3 linked regions of the Cytobacillus luteolus genome follow. The protein of the gene in region 1 interacts with the protein of each later gene in a pairwise test. Links are inferred from orthologs where the notes say so. Each region holds a gene or a part of one and is shown in the gene's direction. Other genes may lie near its edges. The genes, in order: J2Z26_RS07615, J2Z26_RS18955 and sda.

The links.
Region 2: the proteins of J2Z26_RS07615 (region 1) and J2Z26_RS18955 interact in binary tests that used the Bacillus subtilis proteins (3 or more experiments, as listed by UniProt). The link is inferred for Cytobacillus luteolus from one-to-one orthologs.
Region 3: the proteins of J2Z26_RS07615 (region 1) and sda interact in binary tests that used the Bacillus subtilis proteins (3 or more experiments, as listed by UniProt). The link is inferred for Cytobacillus luteolus from one-to-one orthologs.

What each region holds. Positions count from the first base shown.
Region 1 is NZ_JAGGKM010000002.1:552,276-555,419, reverse strand. Bases 59-3,037 are described here. They hold J2Z26_RS07615 (PAS domain S-box protein), read left to right. Parts: upstream 59-616; coding sequence 617-2,458; downstream 2,459-3,037. Other genes in these bases: J2Z26_RS07610 (aminotransferase A), read right to left, coding at 2,800-3,037; J2Z26_RS07620 (phosphotriesterase family protein), read left to right, coding at 59-424. Also shown: more of J2Z26_RS07620, read left to right, coding at 1-58; more of J2Z26_RS07610, read right to left, coding at 3,038-3,144. UniProt on the Bacillus subtilis protein: Phosphorylates the sporulation-regulatory proteins spo0A and spo0F. It also autophosphorylates in the presence of ATP.
Region 2 is NZ_JAGGKM010000007.1:192,512-195,607, forward strand. Bases 152-3,082 are described here. They hold J2Z26_RS18955 (response regulator), read left to right. Parts: upstream 152-1,398; coding sequence 1,399-1,767; downstream 1,768-3,082. Other genes in these bases: J2Z26_RS18945 (CTP synthase), read left to right, coding at 152-564; J2Z26_RS18950 (DUF2529 domain-containing protein), read right to left, coding at 607-1,161; J2Z26_RS18960 (class II fructose-bisphosphate aldolase), read left to right, coding at 2,315-3,082. Outside these bases: more of J2Z26_RS18945, read left to right, coding at 1-151; more of J2Z26_RS18960, read left to right, coding at 3,083-3,096. UniProt on the Bacillus subtilis protein: Key element in the phosphorelay regulating sporulation initiation. Phosphorylation of spo0B during sporulation initiation.
Region 3 is NZ_JAGGKM010000004.1:122,999-126,089, forward strand. The notes cover bases 163-3,088. They hold sda (sporulation histidine kinase inhibitor Sda), read left to right. Parts: upstream 163-1,518; coding sequence 1,519-1,659; downstream 1,660-3,088. Other genes in these bases: yqeH (ribosome biogenesis GTPase YqeH), read right to left, coding at 163-585; J2Z26_RS12675 (YqeG family HAD IIIA-type phosphatase), read right to left, coding at 588-1,103; J2Z26_RS12685 (phosphatidylserine decarboxylase), read right to left, coding at 1,682-2,470; J2Z26_RS12690 (M3 family oligoendopeptidase), read right to left, coding at 2,825-3,088. Also shown: more of yqeH, read right to left, coding at 1-162; more of J2Z26_RS12690, read right to left, coding at 3,089-3,091. UniProt on the Bacillus subtilis protein: Mediates a developmental checkpoint inhibiting initiation of sporulation (by preventing phosphorylation of spo0A) in response to defects in the replication initiation machinery.

The sequences.
Region 1 (3,144 bases):
GAGTAAGGGTGTTGCTCCTAATCGAATCGTTATTGGCCATATGTGTGGGAATACAAACCCTTCCTATCATAAAGAAACATTAGAATACGGGGTAAATATCGCACTTGATCGCTTTGGTATCCAAGGAATGGTTGGAACACCTTTTGATACAGAGAGAATTGAAATCTTACTAAAATTACTTAATGATGGCTATGAAGATCGTATAATGCTTTCTCATGACACTGTAAATGTGTGGCTAGGTCGACCACCAGTTCTTCCAGAGCCACTTGTTGAGATAATGGCGAACTGGCATCCAACCTATCTATTTGAGTCAATTATCCCACAATTACGCGAAAAGGGAGTTTCAGAGACTACGATAGATAAACTCTTTCTGCATAATCCAAAATCATTATTTATGACCCAAAGAGCTGAAAGATTAACATAATATTATCAAGCAAACTAGGTCATAGTACCTAGTTTTTGCTTTGTTCCAAAAAATTCCTTTTAAATTAAGCATTAATTCCTATAGCTTGAATAATATTTCTAAATTAAGGTAGAAGTAGATGAATTTGCAGCTAAAAAAGTGAATCATAGGTTTTCTACTGATCACCTTATTAAGGGGGGATATATTCTACCAATGAAACCAGAAACAGGAGCTTTCTCAACCAATCATTCTTTTGTAAATGAAACAGTAAATGATATTTCATTTGTGCATCTAGTATTATCTGTTAATTCAAGTGGTAAAGTTCTTTATATATCCTCAAACTGTGAGGAAATTCTAGGATTCTCCCAAAGTGAGTTAATTGGTACATATATTAAAAGCTTTATCCATGAGGATGACCAATTTTTAGTAGAAAGTTATTTTTTTAATGAAACAACTCATGAACCTTGCACATTCAGGATCCTTCATAAGGATAAAACATACTTATGGGTTGATAGTAAAATAGACCTAGTTAAAAAGTCCCGCTCATCTAACGCGGAAGAAATTTTATTACAAATAACTGTAAATAATCAAGATACATTAAGAAGTAAACCTACACTAGAGCTTCTGTCGACTAGTAAAAAAGAGGAGACTGAGTTGCTCTTTACTAAGGAAGATTCATTTTCTTTAGTGGAGGTTACCCCTTATGCTATTATCCTAGCCGATAATGGAAGAATTGTGTATGTTAATGAAGCATCAAGACGATTGTTAGGTGCTAGAAAGAAAGAAGACATTATTGGACTAGACATCTATCAGTTCGCACTTGTACCCTTTCATATTGTTATAGAGAAAAGGTTAAAGTCCATTCATGACGGTTACACAGTGGGTGTTATTGAGGAAAAATGGCAAAGATTAGACCATTCAATTATTGATGTAGATGTACGACTGTCTTCAGTAACACTGCAAGGGCATCTTTTTGAGTATTTTGTATTAGACGATATCTCTTCTCGAAAAAACTTTCAAGGAATCCTTCAAAAAAGTAGAGAACGATATCAAAACATAATCCATAACTCTATTGATACAATAGCGGTGGTATATGACAACCGGTGGGTATTTATTAATGAATCTGGTGTAAAAATGTTCGAGGCTGGAAGTTATACAGAGATGCTAGGAACAAGTATTTATAAATATCTTCATTTAGAGGAGCATTCGAAAATTGATGAAATGATAGATCTTGTCCTCTCGGAAAAGAAAGAAAAAAAGAGTAAACAAACCTGGTATACAGCTTCAGGAAAGGAACTTTACTCTGAGCAAATATTCATTCCTACAACGTATTTTGGCGAGCCGGCCATTCAAGTGATTATTCGTGATATTACAGAACGAAAACAAGCCGAAGAACTAATGCTCAAGTCTGAAAAACTTTCAATTGCAGGACAGTTAGCAGCAGGAATTGCACATGAAATAAGAAATCCATTGACCGCTATAAAAGGATTTTTCCAACTCATAAAAACGGACCAACAACAGCAATATTTTGATATAGTAGAATCTGAATTAAATCGGATTGAAGCGATTCTAAGTGAACTGTTGGTTTTATCAAAGCCTACAGAAATAAGGTTTAAGAGAACAAATATTGAAATACTTATTAAAGATGTAATGACATTACTTGAAACACAAGCGATTATGAATAATATTCAATTGAATTTGTCCTTTATGAAAACAGAATCTATAATAATGTGTGATGAAAACCAAATAAAGCAGGTGTTTATTAATCTTATCAAGAATGCGATTGATGCAATGCCTAATGGTGGAGTAATTACAATCTCGACTGAAGTTTTAGATAAACAGATTAGTATCTCTGTTATGGATGAAGGTGTTGGAATTCCAGAACACATTGTAAAACGTATTGGTGAACCTTTTTACACGACAAAAGAAAAAGGTACAGGTCTAGGACTTATGGTTAGTTTTAAAATTATTGAAAATCATCAGGGAACGATTACAATTTCTAGTGAGATGAATAAAGGTACAACTATAACAGTTGCGTTACCGCTTGAAGACTAACCTAAATACTTTAGTCAAAAAATCGGCAAATAATCTTTTCTTACAAAATGTTTTTGTTTAATCTGAATCTTGACCGTTCCTTTGCGCTGCAGGCACTTGCTTTCCGCGGGGAATCATGAAAAAGCCCAACTGCCGGCTTTTTCAAGGGCGGATTCCCATCGGGGAGGAAGTCGAGCCTCCTCGACGTTCCGTCTGCGGGGTCTCGACCTTTCCTCTATTTCCCGCAGGAGTCAAGTGTCTTCCGCTACAATCCACTCACCATCTGGAACACAATATATCAAAATTTATCTAACATATAAACAGAAAAAAGCCATGAATGCTGTCATGGCTTTTGTTGTTTCTTAGGAATGTGTCTTTACGAATGTTTCTAATCGGTCTAGTGCTTTTTCTAGTGTTTCCATTGAGTAGGCATAGGATAAACGAACATAGCCTTCACCGTAGGTTGAGAAAGCACTCCCTGGTACAACGGCTATTCCAGCTTCTTTTACAAGCTTCATAGCTAAATCAAATGATGACATTCCAAATTTTTCAATAGACGGGAATAGATAGAAAGCTCCATTTGGTTTAACAACATCAATATTCATAGCTACAAGACGATTATATACATAATCTAGACGCTTCATATACTCAAGCCTCATAGGTGAGGCATCATCTATTCCGTTTGTTAAAGCTTCAATAGCAGCTTG
Region 2 (3,096 bases), on another replicon or contig:
ATATTAGTTCCAGGTGGATTTGGAGACCGTGGAATTGAAGGTAAAATTGCTACAATGACGTATGCTCGTGAAAATAAGATTCCTTTACTAGGAATTTGTTTAGGAATGCAATTAGCTTCTGTAGAATTTGCTCGTAATGTTCTTGGATTAAAAGATGCCCATTCTGCAGAAATCAATCCTGAGACGACAAACCCAATTATTGACCTTTTACCTGAGCAAAAGGATATTGAAGATCTAGGCGGGACACTTCGTCTTGGGGTATTCCCTTGCAAACTAGAAGAAGGTACAAAAGCGTTTGAAGCTTATCAAGATGAAGTGGTGTATGAGCGTCACCGCCATCGCTATGAGTTTAACAACTATTATCGTCAAGCTATGGAAGCAAAAGGATTTATTTTCTCTGGTACAAGCCCAGATGGTCGATTAGTTGAAATTATTGAACTTAAGGACCACCCTTGGTTTGTAGCATCACAATTCCACCCAGAGTTCAAATCACGCCCAACAAGACCACAGCCTTTGTTCCGTGAATTTATCCGTGCTTCACTGGTTCATTCAGAGCAACTTTAAATTGAAAATCCTAGTGCACAGGCTGCACTAGGATTTTTTACTTTATTCTTCTTCCTCTTCTTCCAAGTATTCTTCAACCATCTCTTTAATAGAAAAGGCTAGCCCATAGTAGGCATAAAGTGCTGTGATGATGGAAGGAAAACCAAAACGGTTGCCATCATCATCTGGAATGAGCGGTTTACCTAACTTTGAATCAATATAAATATCCACAATTTTATCTAGAGATGGACCTTCACTATTCGGTACTAGAGCAGAGATTGCAACAACTTCAATCCCCTTAGTTGTAAGGGTTTGTGCCAATTCAATTGCATCCTCATCTGTTGAAAAACGGGTGACAAGCAGAACTCGATCGACAGGACTAACTTCAGCCATCTGTTTAGTATCGTCTATAAGTCGTGCTGCGGATATCATTGGCTCCTGTCCGATTGTGGCTTCAAGAGTAACGGCCTCCATTTCAGCAAAACCGTGTATGTAAATGATACCTTCGCCAATGGCAGCTTGTGCTAATAGTCTTGCTCCATCCTCAATCGACAATAGTTCTTTGTCATGTATTTTTGTAAACAAGCCTTGAAGCTGTGTTGTGAAAATTTTCAACATAATAATTCGACTCCTTTCTTCACATTTTCTACCTCTATTATATAAATAAATCGAAAAAAAACGAATTAGGAAGTAATTTGTCGATAACCTCTTGTCAAAAAAAGGAGGAATGTGAGAAGGTTTAGTAGAATACAAAGATGATAGATAATGCTAATGAAAATATGATGTATCACCGTTTTTACTTAAACAATGAAATTCTTATTAATAATAAAATAAACTTTAGAGGTGTTGTGACAGATGACGGAGAAAATTTTAATTGTGGACGATCAGTATGGAATTCGTATCTTACTAAATGAAGTATTTCAAAAAGAAGGATATACAACATTTCAAGCGGCTAATGGATATCAGGCTATTGATATCGTAGAGAAGCATTCTCCTGATCTTGTTTTACTTGATATGAAAATTCCTGGAATGGATGGAATTGAAATTTTAAAGCGATTAAAAGCAATTAATCAGGAAATTCGAGTAATTATTATGACTGCCTATGGCGAGCTAGACATGATTCAAGAAGCGAAAGATCTAGGAGCCATTACTCACTTCGCAAAACCTTTCGACATTGACGAAATTCGTGCAGCTGTTAAAAAGCATGTTAAGGTTGGGTCATAGTTTTACTAGCTACATACAAACTTTAAAGTATATGAAGCAAATTAACATATGTTGAGTTGGTTATTCGCTAGAATCGACGAGACTCCTGCGGGAGTAGCACGTCAACGGGAGACCCCACAGGCGCAAAGCGCCGAGGAGGCTCCCGGACTGCCCGAAGAGGAATCGTCCTTTGAAAAAGCCGGCAGTATGGCTTTTTCAATATTCCTCCCGCGGAAAGCGAGTGGATTCTAGCGAATAACACCTATGAGCCATTTAACAAACTATTATCAAGGTAACTTAAAACTGATGTCGCAAAAAATTCATAAATCAATGTAAGAGCTTACACATAAGAATAGCGTGGTTTCAATGATTTAGAGCGTTTTTATAGTTATTGCGCATTCTTTTTTTAGTTGATATGCTATGTACTGTAAATAACCTAAAGTTTTTACCTTAAGAGGTAATTATCAACTACCTCTTTAAAGATACATATCATTTATCGTCAAGGGTAATCCTACTAAATAGGAACTTTGGGAACAGGTAAGTATACGTACATAAGGAGGATAAAGTCATGCCTTTAGTTTCAATGACAGAAATGCTTAACAAAGCAAAAGCAGAGGGATATGCAGTTGGTCAATTCAATCTAAATAACCTAGAATTTACTCAAGCAATTTTACAAGCAGCTCAAGAGGAAAACTCACCAGTTATCTGTGGTGTATCTGAAGGGGCAGCTCGTTATATGGGCGGTTTCAAAACAGTTGTTGCTATGGTTAAAGCACTTATGGAGGATTATAAAGTGACAGTTCCAGTTGCAATCCACCTAGACCATGGTTCAAGTTTTGAAAAATGTGCTGAGGCAATTCATGCTGGATTTACATCAGTTATGATAGACGGGTCTCACCATCCACTTGAAGAAAATATCGCAATCACTAAAAAAGTAGTTGAATTAGCACACATTCATGGTGTATCTGTAGAAGCAGAACTTGGTCGTATTGGTGGTCAAGAAGATGACTTAATCGTTGACGATGCAGAAGCAGCATATGCAATTCCATCAGAGTGTGATCAACTAGTTCGCGAAACAGGTGTAGATTGCTTTGCACCAGCATTAGGTTCAGTACATGGGCCTTACAAAGGTGAACCGAACTTAGGATTTGATCGCATGAAGGAAGTTATGGAATTAACAGGTATTCCTCTAGTGTTACACGGAGGAACAGGAATTCCAACAAAAGACATCCAAAAAGCCATTTCATTAGGTACTGCAAAAATTAATGTAAATACAGAAAATCAAATTTCATCTGCGAAAGTTATTCGTGAAGTTTTAGCTGAAAAGCCGAATGAATACGATCCACGTAA
Region 3 (3,091 bases), on another replicon or contig:
AGAGGTTGTAATAACGTCATCTTCACCACTAAACTGTTTAATGATACGGTTAATAAATGTTGATTTCCCAACATTCGTACAACCAACAACATACACATCTTTTCCATTTCTATGGCGCTCAATTGCTTCTGCAATTTCTGTAATCCCTTGTCCTTTTGCAGCACTAACTAAATACACATCCACAGGATTTAAACCTAGTTCCTTTGAGGATTGCTTCATCCAGTTGATCAGCTTATTGTGTTTCACTGATTTTGGTAATAGATCTACTTTATTCCCTACGAGAATAATATTATTTTTACCTACAAATCGATGTAACCCAGGCAACCAACTACCATTAAAGTCAAATATATCAACTATTTTCACAATTAATGAATCAGTATTACCAAGACCATTTAATATTTTTAAAAAGTCATCATCATTTAATGGTACATCTTGAATTTCATTATAATGCTTTAACCGAAAACACCTTTGACAAATAATTTGATCTTTCTCTAATGCCGATTTAGGTGCATAACCAATTCCTTCTTTATCTTCAGTTTGAATGTTAATTCCACATCCAACACAAGAATAATCCTGTAATTCCAATTTTATTCCTCCCAATATAACATACCTTTACGCTTCATCCACGACAGCAATCTGCGTTCTACTCTGCGATTTATTCTCGTAAAAAAACCATCTGTTTGTGCCACAGGTACAACTAATATTGTGTGTAGTCCAGTTCGGTTACCTCCTAAAACATCAGTAAGTAGTTGGTCACCGATTACAACTAATTCTTCAGGTTTTAGTTTCATATTTATCTGTGCCCTTTTAAAAGCACGAATTAGTGGTTTTCTAGCTTCAAATATAAAGGGAATCTCTAGGGGATCAGAAAAGTCCTTTACCCTTTGCTCATTATTATTTGAAACAATTGTTACCATGATTCCCTCATCTTTCATTTCTTTAAACCAATTTATAAGCTTAGGCGTAGCATTCGGACGATCCCACTCTACTAATGTGTTATCTAAGTCTGTAATAATTCCTTTTATGCCACGCTCCACTAAGCTTTTAGGTGATATTTCAAATACACTCTTCACATGTTCATCCGGTAGAAATAGTTTTAACACTTGTGTTACACACCCTCGTCTTTTTATTAGTAATTCTGCATTACATCATATCGAAAATACTCATATCTTTCAAAAAATATGACAATATTCGGCTAAAATAGAAGAATTTTTAACAAAATACAAAAATTTTTCGACAAAAGTCCTTCCGTTTCAACACTTGTGGATAAACTTATACACATTTTCCATATTGATAATTATAGTTTTCTAAGATTTACCAACAACATATCAACAGGTTATCCACTTTTTTCTGTGGATAACAGAACGATTGTTCTATACGTTTATTCATGATAGAGTAAGGGTACAAGCATGACATAACCTACTATTGTATTTACATTATATAGATTTTAGAACTTATTTACCCCTTTAATATCAATAATTATTTTAGGAGGTGACTTGCCAAAAGTGGCAGGCCATTATGAGAAAATTATCTGATGAATTGTTAATCGAATCATATTTTAAAGCAAGAGAATTAAGACTGAGCAGTGATTTCATCCTTTTGATTGAGACAGAAATTAAACGTAGATCTTTATCACATAGAATTAGAGTATCATCTTAAAGAGCCACTTACTGGCTCTTTTTTATTGCTCTTTTATAGTTCCAATCTTTTCTCCTACTTTGACTTCTGTTCCCTCTTTTAGAGTAGCTAAAGGCTGAAAACTGTTCTTTTCAAATAATAAAACAACTGTTGATCCAAATGTAAAATACGCAATTTCTTCACCTTTTGATAATGCCTCATTTTTATGAGTTGTTTCAATACTATTTACAAACATCGCACCCACTTTTACAATCGCCATATGCTGGCCACCCGGTTGCTTTACCTCAGTGATCGTTCGATAATTTTTCGATAGAGGGTCTTTTCCGTACTTTAACCCTAGTTTGTTGACCGGATAGGATTTGGTACCAAGAGTCCATTGATTCGTTATTACTCCTGTTGTTGGGCTATGAATTCTATGGTAGTGACTTGGACTTAAATAGAGAAGGACAAATGTACCACCAATGTACTTTTGCAGTGCGTTGTCATCTCCTAACATCTCGCGAGCGGAATAGGGTTTAGCTTTCACTTCAATTATATTTTTTTCAGTGATTAGTCCATGTTTTTCAAATACAGCATCAACCGGACTTACTATGGAGTCTAATGATTGGTCTACTGGTCTGTTTCCTTCTTTAAGCTTTCGAATAAAAAAGCTATGTAAGGTATTATAGTTATCCAACGTGCCTTCCATTTCATCTTGGTTAATTTTATAGGTGGATGCAAATGAAGGTATGATAAACGAACTGTATTTTGATTGAGCAAACTTTTTTAGAGCATTGGAGACGAAACGGTTATTTGTTAATTCGATTAGGAAACGATAAACATATGTAAGCAATGAATCTTCCTCCTACAGGGCTTGAATCAGATAGGTATACTTTTCCACGAGTGCTATTATAACACTTAGCTTGGATGTCTACTATTATTATTTCATTGGCTGTATAATTGATACCCCTTTTTATATATGTAGGTTTCACACTTACTTGTTGATTTTAGCCGAAGGCACTCGCTTTCCGCGGACGGTCCGTGAGCCTCCTCGTCGCGTTGCTCCTGCGGGGTCTCACTTTGACGCGCTGCTCCCGCAGGAGTCTTGTGCCTTCGGCTGAAATCAACATAGTGTTAAAATTAACATTGACTTTAATTAGCCATATAAAAAAAGCACTTATCAACTTAAGATAAGTGCTTTCCGTAATTAGTTTGTGAGTGATAAGAATTCTTCTACGTCTTTTATTGATAGTTTGACTGCTTTGTCCCAGAATTCTGGTTGGGTTAGGTCTACTCCTAGGTGTTTTTGGGCTAGGTCTTCGACTGTCATGCTAGCAGTGTCTTTTAATAGTGCAATGTATTTTTCTTCGTAATCTGTACCTTCTTCAAGTGCTTTAGCATAGATACCTAGTGAGAATAGGTAGCCAAACGTATACGGGAAGTTATAGAAAGGAACGCCTGTGATATAGAAATG